One region of the Aminobacter sp. MDW-2 genome, then DNA from elsewhere that is predicted to be linked to it. Evidence: riboswitches for the same ligand, from Rfam matches in the RefSeq annotation. Region 1 holds a riboswitch; each other region holds the start of a gene.
What was found. Region 1 has a riboswitch for cobalamin ahead of H5P29_RS15475 (CbtB-domain containing protein). Riboswitches for the same ligand answer to the same signal wherever they lie in the genome.

Region 1 (7,167 bases):
GACGGTTCCTCGGCTTGCGCGGATCAGTCGCGCGGCATGATCGCCTCGGCTAGTGCCCGGCATGAATTTGAGGCGGGGCGATAGCGTCCGCCGGGTGGAGAGACGATGCGGGAATATTACTCGATTACCGAACTGACCCGGGAATTCGACATTTCGACGCGCACGCTGCGCTTCTACGAGGATGAGGGGCTGGTCCAGCCCGTCCGCCGTGGCCGCACCCGCCTGTTCAGACCATCCGATCGGCATCTCATTCGCCAGATCATGCGCGGCAAAAGGCTCGGCTTCTCGATCAACGAGATCCGCGAGATCATCCAGATGTATCGCGAGCCGCCCGGCGAAGTTGGTCAACTCAAGCTGATGATCAAGCGCATCGAGGAGAAGCGCGAGGACCTGCGCCAGAAGCGCCGCGACCTCGAGGAAACGCTGGCCGAGCTCGACCAGGCCGAGGAATCCTGCGTCGAGCGGCTGGTCGAACTCGGCGTCAACACCTGACGCCCGATCCGGTCACGCTCTGCGGGCGGCAGCCCGGACTCGCCTACGGCATTGTGGTATGGTCAACTACCCCTTGGGAGTAGCTCCAATGTCCATGCTCGTCAGGACGGTTCGCGACTGGCCGGTCGTGAGCTTCGTGCTGCTGGCATTCGCGATCACCTGGATAGGTTTCATTCCGTTCTATCGGGCAGGCGGCGAAGACATCGCCTGGTTCACTTTCGGCCCGTTTGTCGCTGCCATCGTCATTTCGGCTGTCCTGGGCGGCTGGCCAAGGGTACGTGCCCTGCTTGCCTCGATTGTTAAGTGGCGTGTGCCTCCGGTGTGGTACCTGGTGGCGATCGGCATGCCGCTGGCGGTGCAACTGCTTGCTATCTGGCTCAATCCGATGTTCGGCTCGGCCCCGCCAAACTGGGCGAATGTGCCGGCCGTCACGGAAATCGCCGTCATGGTCTCGTTGCTCATGGTTTTCAGTGGTCCGCTTGGCGAGGAGCCGGGATGGCGGGGCTTTGCACAGCCCTTGCTTCTCGGCGAGCGCGGCGCGCTGAATGCCAGTCTGGTGCTCGGGCTGATCTGGGCGGCCTGGCACCTGCCGCTGGTGCTGCTGAACGACTACAGCATTTCAAGTGCGCTCAATGTCATGGCGGCAGCGGTGGTGTTCACATGGCTGTACCAGAACTCGGCCGGAAGCGTGCTGCCGGCGATCCTGATGCATGCATCGCATCAGAACAGCGTCCGCTATCTCGGCCGCGTGTTTGAAGGCGGCGATGCGGCCCAGCATCAATGGATCGGCTTGATCTTATGGCTGGTGTTCGCGCTGGCCATCGTCGTCGTCTATGGGACGAGCAGTTTTCTCCGAAGGCAAGCGACCGCCGTCGCCGGTTAGATCCAGCGCCGGACCTTCTTCGCGTAATCGATGTATTTCTTGCCGAAACGTGCCTGCAGGTGCTTTTCCTCCGGTACGATGGCGAGCTTTTGCGTGGCAAAGGCGGCAATGAGGGCCAGCGCCAGGAACCAGACATTTGCGGTGATCAGCCCGATGGCGATCATCAGCAGCGTGTTGGCGAAATAGATCGGGTTGCGGGTGAAGGAGAAGGCGCCCGACGTGACCAGATGCTCGGACGGCCTGTCGGGGCGGATGGTGGTCTTGGCCCGCTTCAGCGTCTGCATGGCCGAATAATAGATCGCAACAACGCCGGCAACCGCCAGCCAGCCGGCGGCAAAAAGCAAGTCCGACAGCGGTTCGGTGATCCACGGCAAGGGATAGAGCAGTCCGAGCACCGCCGCCACCACGATTGCTGCGAGGTAGAGGATCGGCGGCCATGGCACCTTGCTGGGGGCGGCGTTGGGATTGGTCACTGCGCTCCTCCTGGTATCGTCTGATTTTCGGTGCTTGTCGTGCACATGGCGGCGGTCTGCCCGACATGGGCCTTCAACTTCGGGCTCTGGTCGGAGGCATAGAGCCGATCGAACGAATCATCCTTCTGCAACTCGTCGAGCATGCAGACACAGTAGCGCGAGCAGAAATCGGTGTCGCGGCTCTGCTCGCAGGAAAGCTGGCAGGATTTCAGGAAAGTGACCTCGCGGGTTTCGACCGGGGCCGGGAAGAGCTGGGCGAAGAGCCAGACCAGCGAGATCATCACCGGCTGGTGAATGAGGTAAAAGGCAAGGCTGTGGCGACCAAAGAAGGAGAGGGGGCGCGACCAGGCGCCGGGCTGAAGCCGCGCCATCTTTTCGATCAGGCCTGCCCTGAGCGCCAGTCCGGCGACGCCGATGCCAGCCAGCACCGCGCCGAAGAAGGGGAACAGCGGGACGAAATCGTTGGAGCGCGGGTTGGCGGTGGAAAGGCCGATCCAGACCAGGGCCGGGTGATTGAACGCCTCCGAGCGCAGATAGTGGGGTGCTACGATCACCAGAGCAGCGGCGATCAGCGTCAGCACCGGCGGGACGCGCAGGAAGGCAAGGCCAAGCACGCTGGCGAGCGCGATATGATGCAGGATGCCGAAGAAGATGAAGGTGTCTGGCGTGGCGAACCAGGTGGCGACGGTGATCGCTAATGCCGCCGCTGTCACCATGGCGAGCCGCCTGAAATAGCCGGGCCAGCGGATGCCCTTGGCATGTGCCAGCACCAGGCTGGCACCGACGAGGAACAGGAAGCTCGAGGCGATGCAGCGCGCGAACAGCTTCCAGTTGCCATAGGCGGTCATGCCCGGATCGGCATAACCGAAGAATTCGAGGTCCCAGGCGAAGTGGTAGATCGCCATGGCGATCAGGGCTACGCCGCGGGCGATGTCGATGACCGATACGCGCCGAGAAGGTGCTTTGATCTGGTCGGGGTCCGGTTGCATCGTCATGTTGTTCGCTTCTGCGTTTTCGGGTGTTGCAGCGCCCATGCAGCACTATCATGGTTGAAGCGGGGCGGAAGAGAGCAGAACTGTCTGTCGTGCACAGGGTTAAGCAATTGATGGGGCGGGCATGAGCGGACGAAAGATGGCGCTGACCGAGGAGCTGGTGGCGCGTTGCCATCGCGAGGTCGCTGACACGGGCCCCGACCCCGATGCGATGCATCTCGACGACGCCGACTATGAGGTGATGATCGACGAGACGCTTGCCGCGCGTCCCGGCAATGGACCGTTGTGGCTGTTTGCCTATGGATCGCTGATCTGGAAACCCGAGGTGGAGCACACCGACGAAAGGGTGGCGCTGGTGCGCGGCTGGCACCGTTCGTTCTGCATCAACATGACCCGCTGGCGCGCCACAAAGGCTGAGCCTGGACTGATGATGGGCATGGATCGCGGCGGCCAGTGCAAGGGCGTGGCGCTCAGGCTGACGGACGGCGACCGCCGCGAGCAGCTGGACAAGCTGTTTCGCCGCGAGATGACGCTGAAACCCTCCACCTACAAGCCGCGCTGGCTGAAGCTCGCCACCGATGAAGGTCCGTTGACCGCGCTCGCCTTCGTCATCAACCGCAAAGGCCACGCCTATGCCGGCGCGCTGGGCGAGGACGCGGTGGCGGAGCGACTGGCGACGACCTGCGGCCATTGGGGTTCGGCTGCGGACTATCTCTATAATGTGGTCAGCAACCTCGAGCAGCGGGCGATCCACGATCGGCATCTGTGGCGGCTCCAGCATCTGGTGGCCGAGCGAATCGTGGCCCGCGGATGATCGCCGGAACGCCGCTTTCGAGCGCGGCGGCGTCGGAATTTGGTTTGCCGCCCAAGCCATTTGTTTCTATAGTTGCGGCGTCGTCGGTTCCGTTACGGAATCAAGAGGGAATGCGGTAAGGGCCATTTGAAGGTCCAAAGCCGTGGCTGCCCCCGCAACTGTATGCGGTTAGCTCTCCCCAAATGCCACTGAAGCTTGCTTCGGGAAGGCGGGGAAGGGTGCCGATCCGCAAGCCAGGAGACCTGCCGGCGACAGGCACTTATCTCTGTGCCCTCGGGTGGAGGGCGAAAGGACTTGTGATGAACACTGTTTCTGCTCTCGGCACCGACGTCTCTTCGCCGTCGCGTAGCATGCAGCTGGCGCTTGCCGCGCTGCTCGGCCTTTTCGTTGTTGGCTTCCTCGGGTTCTCGCATATGGACGTGGTGCACAACGCTGCCCACGACTATCGCCACTCGATGGCTTTCCCCTGCCACTAACCAAGGCGATCCAACAATGTCCATCTTCAGAAACGTCGTGTTCATCGCGGCGATCAGCGGGCTATTGGCAGGCGTGGTCCTTGCCGCACTCCAGACCTATGCAACCGTCCCGCTGATCCTCAAGGCGGAGACCTATGAGAACGCTGGCGGTGGCCATGAGCACGCCGCGGCACCAGTTGCCGGCACTGAGGCGACCGCCCCTGCGGCCGGCGCCGAAACCACGGCGGCACAGACTGCGGCGCCAGCCGAAGAAGAAGCCTGGGCTCCGGCCGACGGCGCTGAACGTTTTGCCTATTCGGCGCTCGCCAATATCGTCAGCGGCATCGCTTTCGGCCTGATCCTGGTCGCCGTTTCCGAGTTTGCCGGTGGCATCGCCAACTGGCGCCAGGGCGTGTTCTGGGGCTTTGCCGGCTTTGCCGTGTTTACCCTGGCTCCCGGTCTAGGCCTGCCGCCGGAGCTGCCGGCGATGCCGGCCGCCGATCTTGGCGCACGCCAGATCTGGTGGACGCTGACCGTCGTCGCCACCGCGGCGGGTCTCGCGCTGATCGCCTTCAAGCAGTCGCTGCCGCTGGCGATACTCGGTGTGGTGCTGATCGTTGCGCCGCACATCGTCGGTGCACCGCAACCGGAAAGCCACGAGTCGCCGATTCCAGCAGACCTGCACCACAGCTTCGTCGTCGCCGTCACCATCACCAATCTGGTGTTCTGGGTCGTGCTGGGTGCGGTGGCGGGCTACGTGCGCAACCGCTTCATGAGCGAGCCGGCGCCGTCTCTGAACAGCCGCCTTGCCTGAGAAGCTGACCCTCCTGCTCGGCGGCGCGCGCTCCGGCAAGAGCGCGCATGCCGAGCAACTCATCACCCATTTTTCTGCGCCGTGGACCTATGTTGCCACGGCGCAGGCTTATGACGACGAGATGCGTGAGCGCATTTCGATCCATCTGGGACGCCGTGGCGAGGGCTGGCGGACGCTCGACGCGCCGCTGGATCTGGTCGGCGCGCTCGCCAGCCTGCCCGATGGCGCGCCTGTTCTGGTCGACTGCCTGACGCTCTGGCTTACCAATCATCTGCTGGCCGATCATGACGTCGAGGCCGAATGTGCGGCGCTCGTCGAGGCACTGTCGCGTCCGCGCGGGCCGTGGTTCGTGGTCTCCAACGAGGTTGGGCTCGGCATCGTGCCCGACAATGCACTGGCCCGCCGTTTTCGTGACGATGCCGGCAGGCTCAATCAGAAGGTGGCGGCCGTGGCCGAAGAGGTGCTGTTTCTTGTCGCCGGCCTGCCGATGAAGGTGAAATGATGAAGACGATCGACGAGCAAGAAGCCGAACGTCACCGCGCCAAGATGGCCAAGCGCAAGGCGGTTCAGGATGCCGAGGTCGCCGGCAAGACCATCGTCGAGAAGGGGCTGCTGATCGTCAACACGGGTCCCGGCAAGGGCAAGTCGACCGCGGCATTCGGTCTGGCGCTGCGCATGCTGGGTTATGGCCAGCGGGTTGGCGTCGTGCAGTTCATCAAGGGCGCCTGGCATTCGGGCGAGCAGGACGCATTCGCCGCCTTCGGTGACCGCGCCGTCTGGCACACGATGGGCGAGGGCTTTACCTGGGAGACGCAGGACATCAAGCGCGATATCGCCGCCGCCGAAGCAGCCTGGGCAAAGGCGCAGGAACTGCTGGCCGACCCGACAATTTCGCTTGTCGTGCTCGACGAGCTCAATATCGCACTGCGCTATGACTATCTCGATCTGGAGGCGGTGGTCGCGACGCTGCAGAACCGTCGCGAGGGCCTGCATGTCGTGGTCACCGGCCGCAACGCCAAGCCGGCGCTGGTCGAGGCTGCCGACCTTGTCACCGAGATGGGCGCGACCAAGCATCACTTCTCGGCCGGCGTGAAGGCTCAGAAGGGAATCGAGTTCTAGCGCTGCTGTGTCAGAGCCAGATGGCGAAGCCGATCAGGCCGATGGCGCCGACCAGGATGGCGTCGGCGGTCCAGTAGAGGCGGAGTGCTGCGCGGATATCCCGGGCATTGGCGTCCCGGCGGCCGCCCGCGCCCATGAAGGCGTCCTCGACCAAAACGCCGCCATAGGCGCGAGGGCCGGCAAGGGCGAGGCCGAGCGCGCCGGCCATGGCGGCCTCGGGCCAGCCGGCATTGGGTGAACGATGTTTTTGGGCGTCGCGCCAGACGGCCTCCCAGGCGGCCTTCGGGTCGGCGCCGGGCACGAGGGAGGCGGCGAGCACGATGGCAAGCGCGGTCAGGCGCGAGGCCGGCAGGTTGATGAGGTCGTCGAAACGGGCGGCGGCCCAGCCGAAGGCTTCGTGGCGGTTGGTGCGGTGGCCGATCATCGAATCGGCGGTGTTGGCCGCCTTGTAGGCGGCACCTCCAGCGAAACCTGAGATGGCGAGCCAGAAGGCAGGTGCGGTGATGCCGTCGGAGAAGTTTTCAGCCAGGCTCTCGATTGCGGCACGGCTGACGCCTGCTTCGTCGAGACGCTCGGGGTCGCGGCCGACGATCTGCGACACGGCCTTGCGACCGGCAATGATACCGCCGCTGTCGAGCGCGTCGGCGACCGCCTTCACATGGCTGCCGAGGCTGCGCTGGGCGACGAGGCTGGAAGCGGCGATGGCGGTCAAGAGCATGCCGAGGGGCAGCAAACCGAACAGCCGCTCCAGGGCGAAGGCGATTGTGGCGGGCACTGTGACGATGACGACAAGGGCGGCGACGCCCCAGATGCGGCGCTGAGCGTCGGTATCGGTGGCTCGGTTGAGGCTGATGTCGAGAAAGGATATCAGCTTGCCGATCCAGATGACCGGATGACCGATCTTGCGCACAAGCCGGTCCGGATAGCCGAGACCGAGTTCAACCAGAAGCGACAGGAAGGCGAGCGGAAAAGACATGACGCTTCTTGCAGGACGTAGGACAGGGACCGTGGACCACGGCGGCAGCCTGGAACGGGCGAGGGCGCTGTTTCCGGGAGCGCCCGAACCATTCGTCGACCTGTCGACCGGGATCAATCCAAACTCCTATCCGCTTTTCGAACTGCCTG
Region 2 (7,167 bases), 1.1 Mb from region 1:
GACTGGTCGCAGGCAGATGAGGCGGACGACGCTGCGGTTTGGCAGCGCGCCACGCCGGCCTCCTTCACCAGTCTCGACGTGCTGGTCCCTTCGACCGCCGACCGGGTGACGCTGGCGATCGGCCATGGCGGCCTCGACGCTCATACCCACAGCGACTGGCTGGTCGACACAGCCTCGGCGATCCGCGCCGGCGGCGTCGACTGGGCCGTGCTTTGCGACGTCGTCGCCCGCAGGCACCTTGCCGTGCCGACGGCGGTGGCGCTGAGCTATCTGAAAGCAGAGATGTCGGTGCCGGTTCCCGACGATGTGCTGGAGCAGGTGGTCGACATGGCCGATCGCGCCGGCGCCGCCCGTATCGCTGCCTTGCTGCAGGCCAAGCCGCGGACCGACTTCAAGGGTCTGACCTGGCTGTCACGCGGTGTCGCCAAGCAGTTGCGCATGCGCAAGAAACGCGCTGTCCGTGAGCGCGAGCTGCCCGGCGTCGTCTGGCATGGTCGGCGCACACAGGCGGGCGATGGTGCGGGGCAGGTCACCCCGGCACTGGCGCAGCAGGTGCCGTTGCCGCCGGCGGCAGTTGGCGGTGCGCCTGCCGAGATCGACATTGTCGTGCGGCTGGACGTGCCGCCGGTGCGCCGTCGCATCGAGATGGAGCTGAATGGCGGCGAATGCCATTTCGCGCGGCTGCGCTATCGCAAGCTGGGTAAATCAGGCGGCCGGCTGACCTTGCGGTTTCGCGGTACCATCCGGCCAGACCAGGCGGATGGCGCGTTGGTGCTGTCGGCGCGGCCGTCGCGACAGTTCCGCGCGTGGGAGCATGAGCAGACGGTCGCCACCTATGGTGCGGTGCCGTTCCAGATCGTCTCGGTGACCGTTTCGCCGGCTCGCTGAGCCGGAGAACAGTTTGCGCTGCCTGCAGTTCCGCGCAACCTGGTCTCAGCATCGTCGCGGCTCAGGCAAATGCCGCCCTGTATAGTCCCGGATGGCAACTTGACTTTACCTTGGCCGTCGATAGGTTGGCGCCGTCATGGTCTTCCGCCGCGAGGTGGAAGCTAAGAGGGAATCCGGTGCGAAACCGGAGCTGTCCCGCAACTGTAAGCGGTGAGCCTATTGCCCCTGTGTCACTGGCATTCGTGCCGGGAAGACGGGCGACAAGGCTAGGACCCGCGAGCCAGGAGACCTGCCTGACAGAGTGAGATTCCGTGGTCGGGGTGTGCCACAGGAATGCCGGTTCCCGTCCGGAAGCCCGTTTGCGGCTTTCGCCAGGTCTGCATTTCCGCATCCCCGCCAGGGCAGTCAGAGGTTGGCGCGGCGATGTCGGGAAGAACGGTTTCCCCAGAATATCGAAAGTTTGGGCAGACGCATTTGTCGCCTGCTGCCGTGGCATCGCGCCTCTACCTATTGTCCCGGACGCCTTCCGGGCATGGCAACGCCAGGCGTTGCGCACCCCTTTCAAGCAAGGAGAGATCATGAACATCAGACATTGGATCCTTTGGCTCGGGCTCGCCGCGGCATCCGCCATTGGCCTTGCGCCGGCGGCCGCGGATAGCTTCACGGACGATGCCGGCCGAACGGTCGAGCTGGAACTGCCGATCAAGCGGGCGGTGATCTTCAACCGCTACGCGGTCGAGTTCGCCCGCGCCATTGGCGCCATCGACAAGGTCGTTGGCGTCGATGCCAGCACGATGCGGGATCCGACCTACTGGCCGCAGTTCAAGGAAGCCGACATTGTCGGCCAAGGCCAGACGCAGCCCAATTACGAGGCGATCGTTGCGCTCAAGCCGGACTTGGTCATCATCCCTCGCAACGGCGTCTATGAGGAGGCAGCCAAGCAGCTCGAAGCCTTCGACATTCCGGTGCTGGTCGTCACCGCCTGGGACACGCTGCAGCATGTCGAAAACGTCACATTGTTCGGCAAGCTGTTCGACGAGAAGGAAAAGGCCGATGCGCTGAACGCCTACTACACCAAGTACATGGACCTGCTGGCCGAGCGTCTGAAGGGCGTCGAGCGTAAGAAGGTTTATCTTGAAGAGGTCCGTGATCTCGTGACCGTCACGCCCGGCTCAGGCTGGCACGACATGATCGAGGCCGGCGGCGGCACCAATGTCTTCGGCGACATCGACATCAAGAAGGAGCCGTCGTCGCGCGGCAACGAAAACAGCTTCACCGTCGATCCCGAGGAGATCATCGCGCGCAAGCCCGACCTGGTGATCAAGCTGCAGCCCGGCTCCTACCAGACCATCCCGGAGGCAAAATTCGCCGAGAGCTGGAGGGCGATCGTCGCGCGCGAGGAAATATCAGGCACGCCGGCAGGGCAGGCGGGCGATGTCCGCCTGATCAACTACTACCTCGCCGGCGGCTCGTCCAAGGTCACCGGCGCGCTGCAGGTCGCCAAGTGGCTCTATCCCGACCTCTTCACCGACGTCGATCCCGAGGCTGCGATGAAGGAATGGATCGAGATCTACCAGGGGCTGCCGTTCCAGGGCGGCATGACCTACCAGGGCACAGCCTCCAACTGATCGACCAGCACGCCGCCGCCCGTCAGGCGGCGGCGTACCCTCTCAATCCGGAGCCTAGACCATGGACATCGCAAGCAGTGCCGGTTTGGCGCGTGGCCAATCCGACGGCATTTCCAGCCTCTACCACCGAGCCGGCTATCGCAAGGCGGCTGTCATCTTGTGGTCGCTGCTTGTGCTGCTGCTCGTCGCCGGCGGCGTTGCCATCGTCGGCATCGCCGAGACGGGGCTGGTGACGCTGCTCATGGTCATCCTGCAAAAGGTCTCGTTCGGTCATTTCGTCGCCGAGGTCGATCCGCAGCAGGCGCGGGTGCTCGTTCATCTGCGCCTGCCGCGCGTCGTCATGGCCATGGTAGCCGGTGGGTCACTGGCATTCGCCGGTGTTTTGATGCAGGCGATCACCCGCAATCCGCTGGTTAGCCCCTACACGATCGGCGTGTCCTCGGCGGCGGCCTTCGGTGCCTCGATCGCCATCATGTTCGGCATAGGCTTCAGCGCCGCCGGGCTCTATTTCGTGCCGCTGACGGCATTTCTGTTCGCGCTCGGCTGCGCCGTGCTGGTGTTCTCCATGGCCTGGCTGCGCGGCATGGGGGCACAGACGATGGTGTTGACCGGCATTGCCCTGATGTACCTGTTCAGCGCCATGACCGCAGCCGTGCAGTTCGTCGCCACCCAGGAGCAACTGGCCCGGGTCGTGCACTGGACGTTCGGCAGCCTGAACGGCATCGGCTGGGATGCGGTTGCCGTCTCTGGTGCGGCACTGCTGGTCGCCCTGCCGCTGGCGCAGTCGCGGGCCTGGCAATTCAACGCGTTGACGAGCGCCGGCGACGACGTTTCGCGTTCGCTCGGCATCAATGTCGCGCTGCTGCGCGGCATCGCCGTCGTGCTGTCGGTGGTGGTCTCGGCGGTGGTCATCAGCTTCACCGGCGTGATCGGCTTTGTCGGGTTGATCGGGCCGCATGTCGCCCGGCTGTTGATCGGCAGCGACCATCGCCATCTCATCCCGTTTTCGGCGATCTGCGGCGCCATGCTGCTGCTTCTGGCCGACACTGTCGGGCGCATGGCGTTCAGCCCGACAGTCATTCCGGTCGGCATCGTCGTCGCCTTCGTCGGCGTGCCGCTGTTCCTGCACCTGATCCTGTCCAGGCGCTCGGAGTATTTTTCATGAGCGACTATCTTTCCGTCGACAAGGTCAGCTTCGGTTATGGCAGCCGCCCCGTGCTGCGCGAGGTCTCGGTCGGGCTGACGAAGGGCGACATACTCGGCCTCATCGGCCCCAATGGTGCCGGCAAGTCGACCCTGGTGCGGACCGTGCTCGGCCTTGCCACGCCGTCGTCGGGGCGGATCCTGCTCGACGGCCACGACATCCGCGCAATGTCGCCCAAAGTCCGCGCCCGCCGGATCGCCTATGTGCCGCAATCCTCGCCGCTCAGCTTTCCAGCGACGGTGTTCGAGACCTGCCTGCTCGGTCGCACACCGCATATGGGGGCGAGCCCGAGCCGTGGTGATCTCGCCGTCGTCGAGGACATGCTCAGGCGGCTGCGACTCGAGGATTTCGCCTTCCGTCCGATGTCGGAGCTCAGCGGCGGCGAACGCCAGCGTGTGATGCTTGCGCGTGCCCTGGCGCAGGAGACCGAGGTGCTGGTGCTCGACGAGCCGACGAGCGCGCTCGACATCGGCAACCAGCTATTCACCCTGCGCGTGGTGGCCGAGATCGCGCGCGAACGAGGTGTGACGGCACTGGTCGCCATTCATGACCTGTCGCTCGCCGCCCGCTTTTCCGACAGCCTGCTCCTGCTCGACAAGGGCGCCGTTGTCGGCCATGGCAACTGGCGGAGCACGTTGACCGAACAGACGGTGCGCGACGTCTATGGCGTCAATGTAGAGATCGGGCTGCTGCGCGACATTCCCGTTTTTGCCCCGCACGAGCTGACCTGATGCGGCTCGACATTTCAGGCTTTGCGCGAGGGGGAAGGGCCCAGAGCCACGCTTCGGTGTTGCGGCTCTGCGAAGACGTCGAGCGCATGGGCTTCGACGGCATCTGGTTCAACGAGTTTCATTTCCAGAACCCGCCGCAGGCTTATCCGTCGACCTTGATCCTCGCCTCCGCCATCCTTGCCCGGACGCAGCGCCTGCGGGTCGGCACCTCCATCGTGGTGACGCCGCTCTACCATCCATTCCTCTTGGCTGAGGAGGTGGCACAGTTGCACTGGCAGAGCGGCGGCCGCATCGACCTGGGCATCGGCCGTGGCACACATCCGGCGACGCTTGCCGCGCTGGGCATCGCCGCCGAGAGCACCAGGGCTCGTTTCGAGGACTCCTACCGGATCATGCGCGATGCCTGGACATCAGGCGCAAGGATCGAAGAGGGCGCGTGCTGGCCGGCTTCGGAGGTTTCGGTTGGACCGCTTCTTCCAGGCGAGATGGTGCCGGTCTATGTCGCCGGCACTTCGCGCGACACGCTTGGCTTCGCCGCCCGCGAGGGATTGCCGTTGCTGCTCAGTCTCGATCCGCCTGAAGTCGGGCAGCTTGCCACCTACCAGGCAATCCTCGAGGAGGAGGGCCATGCCTGCCGTCTGCGGGCGTCGCAACTGTCTCGCTATGTCTGCATCGCTCCGACGAAGGTGCAGGCGATGGGCAAGCTCGACGAGCTCGTGCCGCGGCTGTTCGAACGTCGGGTTGCGTCGGCAAAGGCCGCAGGGCGGTCTACTGACCAGATCGTGATGCCCGACCGGCAGACGGCCATGGCGCGGCAGGTGATTGCAGGCTCGCCGGACGATTGTGTGGCGCAGCTCAAGGCGCTGGCGGCAGTTACGGGTATCGATGCCATGCGCCTGGTCTTCAACGGCAACGGCATCGTCGACATGGCGGCGGCGCTCGCCGACATGGAGTTTTTCGGACGCGAGGTGCTGCCAGCCTTGCGGCCCGCCTGAGCGCGTCTCAGGCGGCCTTGTCGGCCGCATCGGCACGGTCTGCCTTGCGCGCCACCACCCAGCCCAGCAGGGCCGCGCCGAAAAGCACGACCGCCGCGAGGTAGAAGGCGAGGCCGGGATAGGGCAGCGGCGTGCCGTCGCGCACGGTCCAGGCATAGACCGCGCCGAAGAACAGCGGCGAGGCGACGCCGGCGATGCTCGCCACGCTCATGTTGGCGCCTTGCAACTGGCCCTGCTCGAATTCGGAAACGCGCTGGGTCATCAGCGACTGCGTCGTCGGCATGGCGAGGCCCCAGAGCGCGTTCGGAATGATCGCCAGCGAGAACCAGAATCCCGTAGGCGCAAGGCCCATGCAGGCGATGCCGAAGGCGCCGGCAAACAGGCCGAACACCATCGTAGCGCGATCGCCGAAGCGCTTGACGGCCGGGCCGACGATCAGACCCTGGACGATCATGTCGAGCACCCCGACCATTGCCAGCAGCGTGCCGACCTCCCAGGCATGCCAGTTGTAGCGATAGGCGGCATAGAGCACGAACACCGCCGAAAAGACGTGATGGGCGAAATGCAGCAGGAAGGTCACTGCGGCGAGCCCGGTGAGCTCAGGGTGCGAACGCAGCAGCATCATCGCGCCGAACGGATTGGCGCGGCGCCAGGAAAACGACATGCGCTTTTCGCGCGGCAGAGATTCCGGCAGCACGAAGGCACCATAGAGGAACGCGAGCCCACTCATTGCCGCCGCCACCCAGAACGGCGCGCGTGGCGAGATCTCGCCGAGGAAGCCGCCCATCAGCGGACCGGCGACGAAACCGGCGCTGAAGGCAGCACCGATCAGGCCGTAGGCGCGGGCGCGGCCCTCGGGCGGGGTAATGTCGGCCATATAGGCGAAGACGGTTGTGAAGCTCGACGAGGTGATGCCGGCGACGATGCGGCCAAGCGCCAGCCACCACAGGTTCGGCGCCAGCGCCATCAGCACGTAATCGGCGGCAAGGCCCGCCGTCGACAAGAGGATGACGGGACGGCGACCATAGCGGTCGGACAGCGAGCCGATGATCGGCGAGCAGACGAACTGCATGAAAGCCCACAGCGCGATGAAGACACCGTTGATCCAGCCAGCATCGGCGTTGGACCCGGCGAACTCCTCGATCAGCGAAGGCAGCACCGGAATGATGATGCCCATGGCGACGATGTCGAGAACGGCGGTGACGAAGATGAAGGCGATTGCCGCCTGGCGCCGCGACGCTGTGATGGACATGATGGTGGCCTCGATGGACGTGCCTTATAAAACAACCTGACGCGCGATCCAGCCGTGGCGGCGTATATTGTCCAAACCTACTGACATTGGGGCAAGAGCACCGAAGCGCTGAACCAAGTCTTCACGCCTTGAAAAAGCCGACCTACAAATGCGGTCGGATTCGAGACACGGGCGCGCCGCGCGCCGTTCTACAAGACTGCCGACACTACTGCGCCGCGCGTCGAATTGGGTGCGCAAAGGACGCTGTAGCATTGTGAAACCGTGCATGATCCCCATGCACCAAGGAGCCTGCCATGCTGCGCAAGACGGATTTCTTCATCGACGGAAAGTGGGTCGCGCCGACGGTCGCCAAAGAGCTCGACGTCATCAACCCGGCCGACGAGCAGCCCTTCGCGGTGATCTCGCTGGGATCCGCCGCCGACGTCGACAAGGCGGTTGCCGCAGCGCAGCGCGCCTTCCCGGCGTGGAG
Region 3 (7,167 bases), 2.9 Mb from region 1:
GGCAAGGAAGCCAAGGAGCGCGATCTCGCCTGGCGCGACTGGCCGGTCGAGAGCCGTATCAGCCACGCGCTGGTCAATGGCATCACCGAATTCATCGACGCCGACACCGACGAGGCGCGGCTGCAGGCAGAGCGTCCGTTGCATGTCATCGAAGGCCCGCTGATGGCCGGCATGAATGTCGTCGGCGATCTGTTCGGTGCCGGCAAGATGTTCCTGCCGCAGGTTGTCAAGTCGGCCCGTGTCATGAAGCAGGCGGTGGCCGGCTTGCTGCCACATATGGAGGCGGAGAAGGCGGCCAACGCCGCCAATGGGATCGACAATGGCGAACGCCAGACTGCCGGCAAGATTCTGATGGCGACCGTCAAGGGCGACGTGCACGACATCGGCAAGAACATCGTCGGCGTCGTGCTCGCCTGCAACAACTACGAGATCATCGACCTCGGCGTCATGGTTCCGGCAACCAAGATCCTCCAGGTTGCCAAGGACGAGAAGGTCGACATCATTGGCCTGTCCGGCCTGATCACGCCCTCGCTCGACGAAATGGCGCATGTCGCCGCCGAAATGGAGCGCGAGGGGTTCGACATTCCGCTGCTGATCGGCGGCGCCACCACGAGTCGTGTCCACACCGCGGTGAAGATCCATCCGCGCTACAGCGCCGGCCAGACAGTCTACGTCACCGATGCCAGCCGCGCTGTTGGCGTGGTGTCCAACCTGCTGTCCCCTGAGGCCAAGGGCGGCTACGTTGAACAGGTGCAAGCCGAATATCAGAAGGTCGCCGACGCCCATCACCGCGCCGAAGCTGACAAGCAGCGATTGCCGTTGGCCAAGGCGCGTGCCAATGCGCACAAGGTCGACTGGTCATCTTATGCGCCGCCGAAGCCAACCTTCCTCGGCACCAGGGTGTTCGAAGCCTGGGACCTGGCCGAACTGGCCCGCTACATCGACTGGACGCCGTTCTTCCAGACCTGGGAACTCAAGGGCCGTTACCCCAAGATCCTCGAGGACGAGAAGCAGGGCGCCGCGGCGCGCCAGCTGTTCGACGACGCGCAGGCGATGCTGCGCAAGATCATCGACGAGAAGTGGTTCGCGCCCAAGGCCGTCATCGGCTTCTGGCCGGCCAATTCGGTCGGCGACGACGTCAGGCTGTTCACCGACGAGGCACGCAGCGAGGAGCTTGCCACCTTCTTCACCCTGCGCCAGCAGCTGACCAAGCGCGACGGCAAGGCCAATGTCGCACTGGCCGACTTCATCGCTCCCGCCGACGGCGGCAAGCCGGATTATCTCGGCGGCTTCGTGGTCACTGCAGGCATCGAGGAAGTGGCGATCGCCGAGCGCTTCGAACGCGCCAATGACGACTACTCCTCGATCATGGTCAAGGCGCTGGCCGACCGTTTCGCAGAGGCCTTCGCTGAACGCATGCACGAGAAGGTGCGCAAGGAGTTCTGGGGCTACGCACCTGATGAAAACCTCGCGCCCGACGACCTGATCGGCGAGCCCTATCGCGGCATCCGTCCGGCGCCGGGCTATCCTGCCCAGCCCGACCACACCGAAAAGGTGACCTTGTTCCGCCTGCTCGATGCCGAGAAAACCGCCGGCGTCAGCCTCACCGAAAGCATGGCGATGTGGCCGGGCTCGTCGGTCTCCGGCATCTATCTCGCCCACCCCGAGAGTTATTATTTCGGCGTCGCCAAGGTCGAGCGCGACCAGGTCGAGGATTATGCGCGGCGCAAGGGCATGACCATCGCCGAGGTCGAGCGCTGGCTCGGGCCGATCCTCAACTATGTGCCGGCATCGTTCGCCGAAGCGGCCGAATAGCAACACGATGACATCACATGGGCTCTGTCGCCTTTGCGCTGAGCCCGTGTCGTTTTCATGCTCGTGCCCGGCCACCAATCCGTGGTCTGATCCGGTCATGTTCAAGGTGCTGCTTCGAGTGTGAGACGAAGCGGAGAATTGGGAAGCCGGTGAGAAGCCGGCGCTGCCCCCGCAACGGTGGCGGAGTTATTGTTTCGACGGGAGACCACTGGGCCAGCCGGCCTGGGAAGGTGTCGAGACAGTCCGAAAGGACAGCTCCGAAGCCCGGAAACCAGCCTTGAACCTGACAGAACTCGACTGATCGCGGTGGGCGGTCAAGAGGCGGATCGTTGCTGCACGGACCTCTGCGTCCGCCGGCTGGCGTTCTTCCCAAATCAAGCCACCCGTTCAGTCCTTGGTGCGAGGACAGGACATGGATGCGAAGAACGAAATGCTGAAGCTGCTGCGCGGACGCCGCGACGGGTTCAGCCTGGCACAGCCCTTTTACACCGACCCGGATTTCTACCGGCTCGACCTCGAGCTGATCTGGTACCGCGACTGGCTGTTTGTCGGCCATGACTGCGAACTGGCCAAGCCGGGCAGCTTCTTCACCGTCCAGGTCGGCGACTATCCCGTCGTGCTCGTCCGCGACCAGAAGGGTGAGCTGCGCGCCTTCCACAATTCCTGCCGCCACCGCGGCAGCCGCGTCTGCACCACGGACAAAGGTACGGCGGCCAAGCTCGTCTGTCCTTACCACCAGTGGACCTACGAACTCGACGGACGCCTGCTGTTTGCGCGCCAGATGGCGGAAGGTTTCGACAAGAGCCAGTTCGGCCTGAAGCCGGTCGCCTGCGAATCCGTCGGCGGCTACATCTTCATCTGCCTCGCCGACGAGCCCGCCGACTTCGCGCCGATGCGGGCCATGGTCGAGCCGTACCTGCTGCCGCACCGGCTGCGCGAAGCCAAGGTCGCCTTCGAAAGCACAATCGTCGAGAAGGGAAACTGGAAGCTGGTCTGGGAAAACAACCGCGAGTGTTACCACTGCGCCGGCAATCACCCTGAGCTGTGCAAGACCTTTCCCGAGGCGCCGAACGTTACCGGCGTCAATGGCGCCGAAAGCGATCCCGAAATGCTGGCGCACTGGGCAAAGTGCGAGGCGGTGGGGTTGCCGAGCAAGTTCCGCATCGATGCCGGCGGCCAGTACAGGGCGACACGCGCGCCACTGCTGCGTGACGCGGTGAGCTACACCATGTCGGGCAAGCGCGCAGTGCGGAAAAACCTCTCCGACAGCGTCTCGGCCGACAGGATCGGCACGCTGCTGCTCTATCATTATCCGACAACCTGGAACCATGTGCTCGGCGACCATGCCGTCACCTTCCGCGTGCTGCCGATCAGCGCCACGGAAACGGCCGTCACCACCAAATGGCTGGTTCACAAGGATGCCGTCGAAGGCGTCGACTACGACCTGGCCGAACTGACCCATGTTTGGACCGAGACCAACGACCAGGACCGCCGCATCGTCGAGGAAAATGCCTTCGGCATCAAATCGCCGGCCTACGAGCCCGGGCCTTATTCGGAGGAACACGAGGGCGGCGTCATGCAGTTCATCGAATGGTACGTCGGCTTCATCGAACCGCGGCTGGCCGACGGTGGCAAGCCGGTCCTGCGAAACGTCGCCTGACCGGGAGAAGGGCATGAACGCGATGACCGAGCTTGGCCTTTACCGCAACCTCGACGAAATGGCGCCCTGGAACGACCGGCTCCAGGTACTGGAGGTCATCGGCGTCACCGACGAGGCGCCCGACGTCAGGACCTTCACCTTCCGCTCCGACAACCAGACCTGGTTCCGCTACAAGCCGGGCCAGTTCGTGACGCTCGAACTGCCGGCCGAACCGGCACCCGTCATGCGCACCTACACGCTGTCGTCCAGCCCGTCGCGGCCGTTCTCCATCGCCGTCACCGTCAAGGCGCAGGCGGGCAGCGTCGGCACACGCTGGATGTTCGACCATCTGAAGCCGGGCGTCCGCATCAAGGCCTATGGCCCTTCAGGCGACTTCTCGCTGCACCAGCATCCGGCCGCCAAATATCTGTTCGTCTCGGCCGGGTCCGGCATCACGCCGATGATGTCGATGCTGCGCTGGCTAAACGACTGCGCGCCGTGGACGGACGTTGCCTTCGTCAACTGCGCGCGCCGTCCGGAAGAAATCATCTTCCGGAAGGAGCTCGAACTGCTGGGCACACACATGCCCGGACTGTCGCTCGGTTTCATGATCGAGGAGCGGTCGAGCCGCGAAGGCTGGTTCGGCCATATGGGCCGCATCGATGCGGTGCGACTGCCGTTGCTGTCGCCCGACTTCCGCGAGCGTGAGGTGTTCTGCTGCGGCCCAGATCCCTTCATGCGCGCCGTGCGCGGCATGCTCGAGTCTTCCGGCTTCGACATGTCCCGCTACCATCAGGAAAGCTTTGCCGCACCTGCCGTCGAGGAGGTCCCCGCGCCGTTCTCGACGCCGGGCGGGGACAGCGAGACTGTGCCGGATGCCGTCCTGCCGGTTCGTTTCGCGTTGTCTGATGTCGACGCCGACTGCCTCTCGGGCCAGACCGTGCTGCAGACGGCGCGTGCTTCGGGCGTGCGTATTCCGGCGGCCTGCGAGTTCGGCCTATGCGGCACCTGCAAGGTCAGGAAGCTCTCCGGCGAGGTCGAGATGAGCCACAATGGCGGCATCCTCGACCACGAGATCGACGATGGCTTCATCCTTGCCTGCTGTTCGAAGCCGCTGTCGGCGATCGAGGTCGAGGCGTAGCGCAAGTCAGGAAAACCGTGCAGCGGTTTCCGTCCGGAGTTGGGAAAAGTCAGCGGTGGTGCAGCACCAGCGGCGCGCCGCCGACGTCGATGACGTCCATGCCGTAGCCGAAGACGCGGGCCAGCATGTCGGGCTGCAGCACCTCCGCCGGCGATCCGTCGGCGACGACGCACCCCGATTTCATTGCAACGATCCGGTCGGCATAGACGGCGGCGTGATTGATGTCGTGCAGCACGACGATGACGGTGCGTTTGTCGTTGTCGGCGGCCGCGCGCAGGTCACGCATCAACTGGCGGGCAAACAGCATGTCGAGATTGTTCAGCGGTTCGTCCAGCAGCATGTAGTCGGTGCCCTGGCAGAAGGCCATGGCGACCATGGCGCGCTGGCGCTGGCCGCCCGACAGATTGTCGAGGAAGCGGTCGGCGAGATCCATCAGGCCGAACTGCTGCAAGGCCGCCTCAATCAGCTTCATGTCGTTTGCGTCGATTCGCCCGCGCTGGTGCGGAAAGCGGCCGAAGCCGACGAGTTCGCGCACCTTGAGCCGGCTTGCCACCGCCGGGTCCTGGCGCAATATGGCGAGCGTCCTGGCCAGCTGGCGGCTTGGCGTCGTGTCGACCGGCAGGCCGTCGACCGAGATCGATCCGCTCTGCAGCGGCTGCAGCCGGGCGATCAGCGACAACAGGCTCGACTTGCCGGCGCCGTTGGGCCCGACCAGCGCCGTCACCCCACCCTTGGGCATGGTCAGCGACACATCCTCCAGGATTTGCGTGTCGCCGAGGCGCAACGAAACATTCTTGATCTCGATCATCGCTTGCTCGTTGTGATCAGCATGGCCAGGAAGACGAGGCCCCCCACGAATTCGATGACGACGCCGAGCGTCGCGGCACCGCCCAGAAGGTGCTGCAGCACCATCTGGCCGCCAAGCAGCACGATGACGGCGGTCAGCATCGCCGCCGGCAGCAACAGGTGATGGCGGCGGCTATCGACGATGCGCTCGGCCAGCGCCACCACCAGAAGCCCGAAGAAGGTTACCGGCCCGACCAGCGCCGTCGACACCGCAACCAGGGCAGCCACCAAAAGCAGCAGCCCGGTCAGCGCCTTGGTCCATGACACGCCAAGCCCGGTGGCACTGTCGGCGCCGAGTGCCACGATGTCGAGCAGGTGGCGCTGGCGCCAGAGGATGATGGCGGCAATCGTCGTCACCACCAAGCCGATGACGACCAGGTCCGGCCGCACCGTGTTGAAGTCGGCGTAACTCGAACCTTGGACGACGGCGAATTCGTTCGGGTCGATCAGCCGCGCGATAAGCGAGGCGAGGCTGCGGAAAAGCACGCCGAGCACGACGCCGGTCAGCAGCAGCAGGCCGATGTCGAACCGCCGCCGCAGCATCGGCAGGAACAGTACCAGCGCCATGACCATCATCAGGCCGGCCTCGCCGGCGAATTTCAGGCGCGGGTCGAGCGCGACGTAACCGACGCTGCCGAGCGCCAGCACCAGCGCCATCTGGCCGAACAGGTAAAGCGCGTCGAGCCCCATGATCTGCGGCGTCAGCACCCGGTTTGCGGTCACCGTCTGGAACACCACCGTCGAGATGGCGATTGCCACGCCGACCTGAATCAGCGTCACCAGCCGCACGGCGCGCAGTTCGAGCGCGAAGGCGATGTTGCCGCGCAGGCCGATGGTCATGAAGGCGACTGCCACCACCGCTGCAAGGGCGGCCAGGATCAGGAGACGCTTTTCAAGCACGCTGCGCCCGCCCGAACAGGATCCACAGGAACAGCCCCGAACCGACGACGCCGAGCACGGTACCGACAGGAATTTCGTAGGGGTAGCGGATGACGCGGCTGACGACGTCACAGGCCAGCAGGAGTGTAGCGCCGGTGACGGCGACCCAAGGCAGGGCGCTCTTCAGATTGTCGCCCATCAGGCGCGAAACGAGATTGGGTACCACCAGTCCGACGAAAGGGATCATGCCGACGACGACGACGGCCAGCGACGAGATCACCGCCACCATGACCAGGCCGAGCTGGACGATGCGTTGGTAGTTGAGGCCGAGCCCGAGGCTGACCTCGCGCCCCATCGCGGCGATGGTCAGCCGGTCGGCGACCCACCAGGCCAGCGCCACCATGGCAGCCGTGATCCACAGCAGCTCGTAGCGTCCGCGCAGCACGCCGGAGAACTCGCCATTGGTCCAGACGTCGACATATTGCAAAAGGTCGGTCTGCCAGGCGATGAACGTCACCGCAGCCCCGATGACGCCGCCATAGACGAGGCCAAACAGCGGGATGAGAAAGGGCTGCGTCGGCGGCAGCCGATGCGCGATGCCAAGGAAGATCGACGTGCCGGCAAGTGCGGTCACGCTGGCGCCCAGCGTCTTCATCGCGATCGAGGCGGTCGGAAACAGCAAGGTCACGGCAAGCACGCCGAGCGCGGCGCTCTGGCCGGTGCCGGTGGTGATCGGCTCGACGAAGCGGTTGCGCACCAGGATCTGCAGCACCAGCCCCGCAATCGCCAGGCCGGCGCCGGTCAGCACCACGGCCACGGTTCGCGGCAGGCGGCTGACCAGGAGAAG

Region 2: linked by a shared signal. The riboswitch ahead of H5P29_RS10130 (ABC transporter substrate-binding protein) and the one ahead of H5P29_RS15475 (CbtB-domain containing protein) in region 1 are both predicted to bind cobalamin.
Region 3: linked by a shared signal. The riboswitch ahead of H5P29_RS01250 (aromatic ring-hydroxylating dioxygenase subunit alpha) and the one ahead of H5P29_RS15475 (CbtB-domain containing protein) in region 1 are both predicted to bind cobalamin.

The regions. Positions count from the first base shown of each region.
Region 1 covers NZ_CP060197.1:3,160,741-3,167,907, forward strand. The annotation lists gene H5P29_RS15450 (MerR family DNA-binding transcriptional regulator) at 106-492, shown strand; gene H5P29_RS15455 (CPBP family intramembrane glutamic endopeptidase) at 581-1,375, shown strand; gene H5P29_RS15460 (isoprenylcysteine carboxylmethyltransferase family protein) at 1,372-1,848, opposite strand; gene H5P29_RS15465 (DUF1624 domain-containing protein) at 1,845-2,843, opposite strand; gene H5P29_RS15470 (gamma-glutamylcyclotransferase) at 2,965-3,654, shown strand; cobalamin riboswitch at 3,722-3,919, shown strand; gene H5P29_RS15475 (CbtB-domain containing protein) at 3,954-4,130, shown strand; gene H5P29_RS15480 (CbtA family protein) at 4,147-4,923, shown strand; gene cobU (bifunctional adenosylcobinamide kinase/adenosylcobinamide-phosphate guanylyltransferase) at 4,916-5,425, shown strand; gene cobO (cob(I)yrinic acid a,c-diamide adenosyltransferase) at 5,425-6,042, shown strand; gene cbiB (adenosylcobinamide-phosphate synthase CbiB) at 6,053-7,018, opposite strand; gene cobD (threonine-phosphate decarboxylase CobD) at 7,017-7,167, shown strand, end outside.
Region 2 covers NZ_CP060197.1:2,065,178-2,072,344, forward strand. The annotation lists gene H5P29_RS10125 (nucleotidyltransferase family protein) at 1-888, shown strand, start outside; cobalamin riboswitch at 1,009-1,200, shown strand; gene H5P29_RS10130 (ABC transporter substrate-binding protein) at 1,467-2,516, shown strand; gene H5P29_RS10135 (iron ABC transporter permease) at 2,578-3,681, shown strand; gene H5P29_RS10140 (ABC transporter ATP-binding protein) at 3,678-4,451, shown strand; gene H5P29_RS10145 (LLM class flavin-dependent oxidoreductase) at 4,451-5,446, shown strand; gene H5P29_RS10150 (TCR/Tet family MFS transporter) at 5,454-6,698, opposite strand; gene H5P29_RS10155 (aldehyde dehydrogenase family protein) at 6,992-7,167, shown strand, end outside.
Region 3 covers NZ_CP060197.1:239,055-246,221, reverse strand. The annotation lists gene metH (methionine synthase) at 1-1,815, shown strand, start outside; cobalamin riboswitch at 1,903-2,110, shown strand; gene H5P29_RS01250 (aromatic ring-hydroxylating dioxygenase subunit alpha) at 2,228-3,475, shown strand; gene H5P29_RS01245 (hybrid-cluster NAD(P)-dependent oxidoreductase) at 3,498-4,595, shown strand; gene H5P29_RS01240 (ABC transporter ATP-binding protein) at 4,645-5,403, opposite strand; gene H5P29_RS01235 (iron chelate uptake ABC transporter family permease subunit) at 5,400-6,341, opposite strand; gene H5P29_RS01230 (ABC transporter permease) at 6,334-7,167, opposite strand, start outside.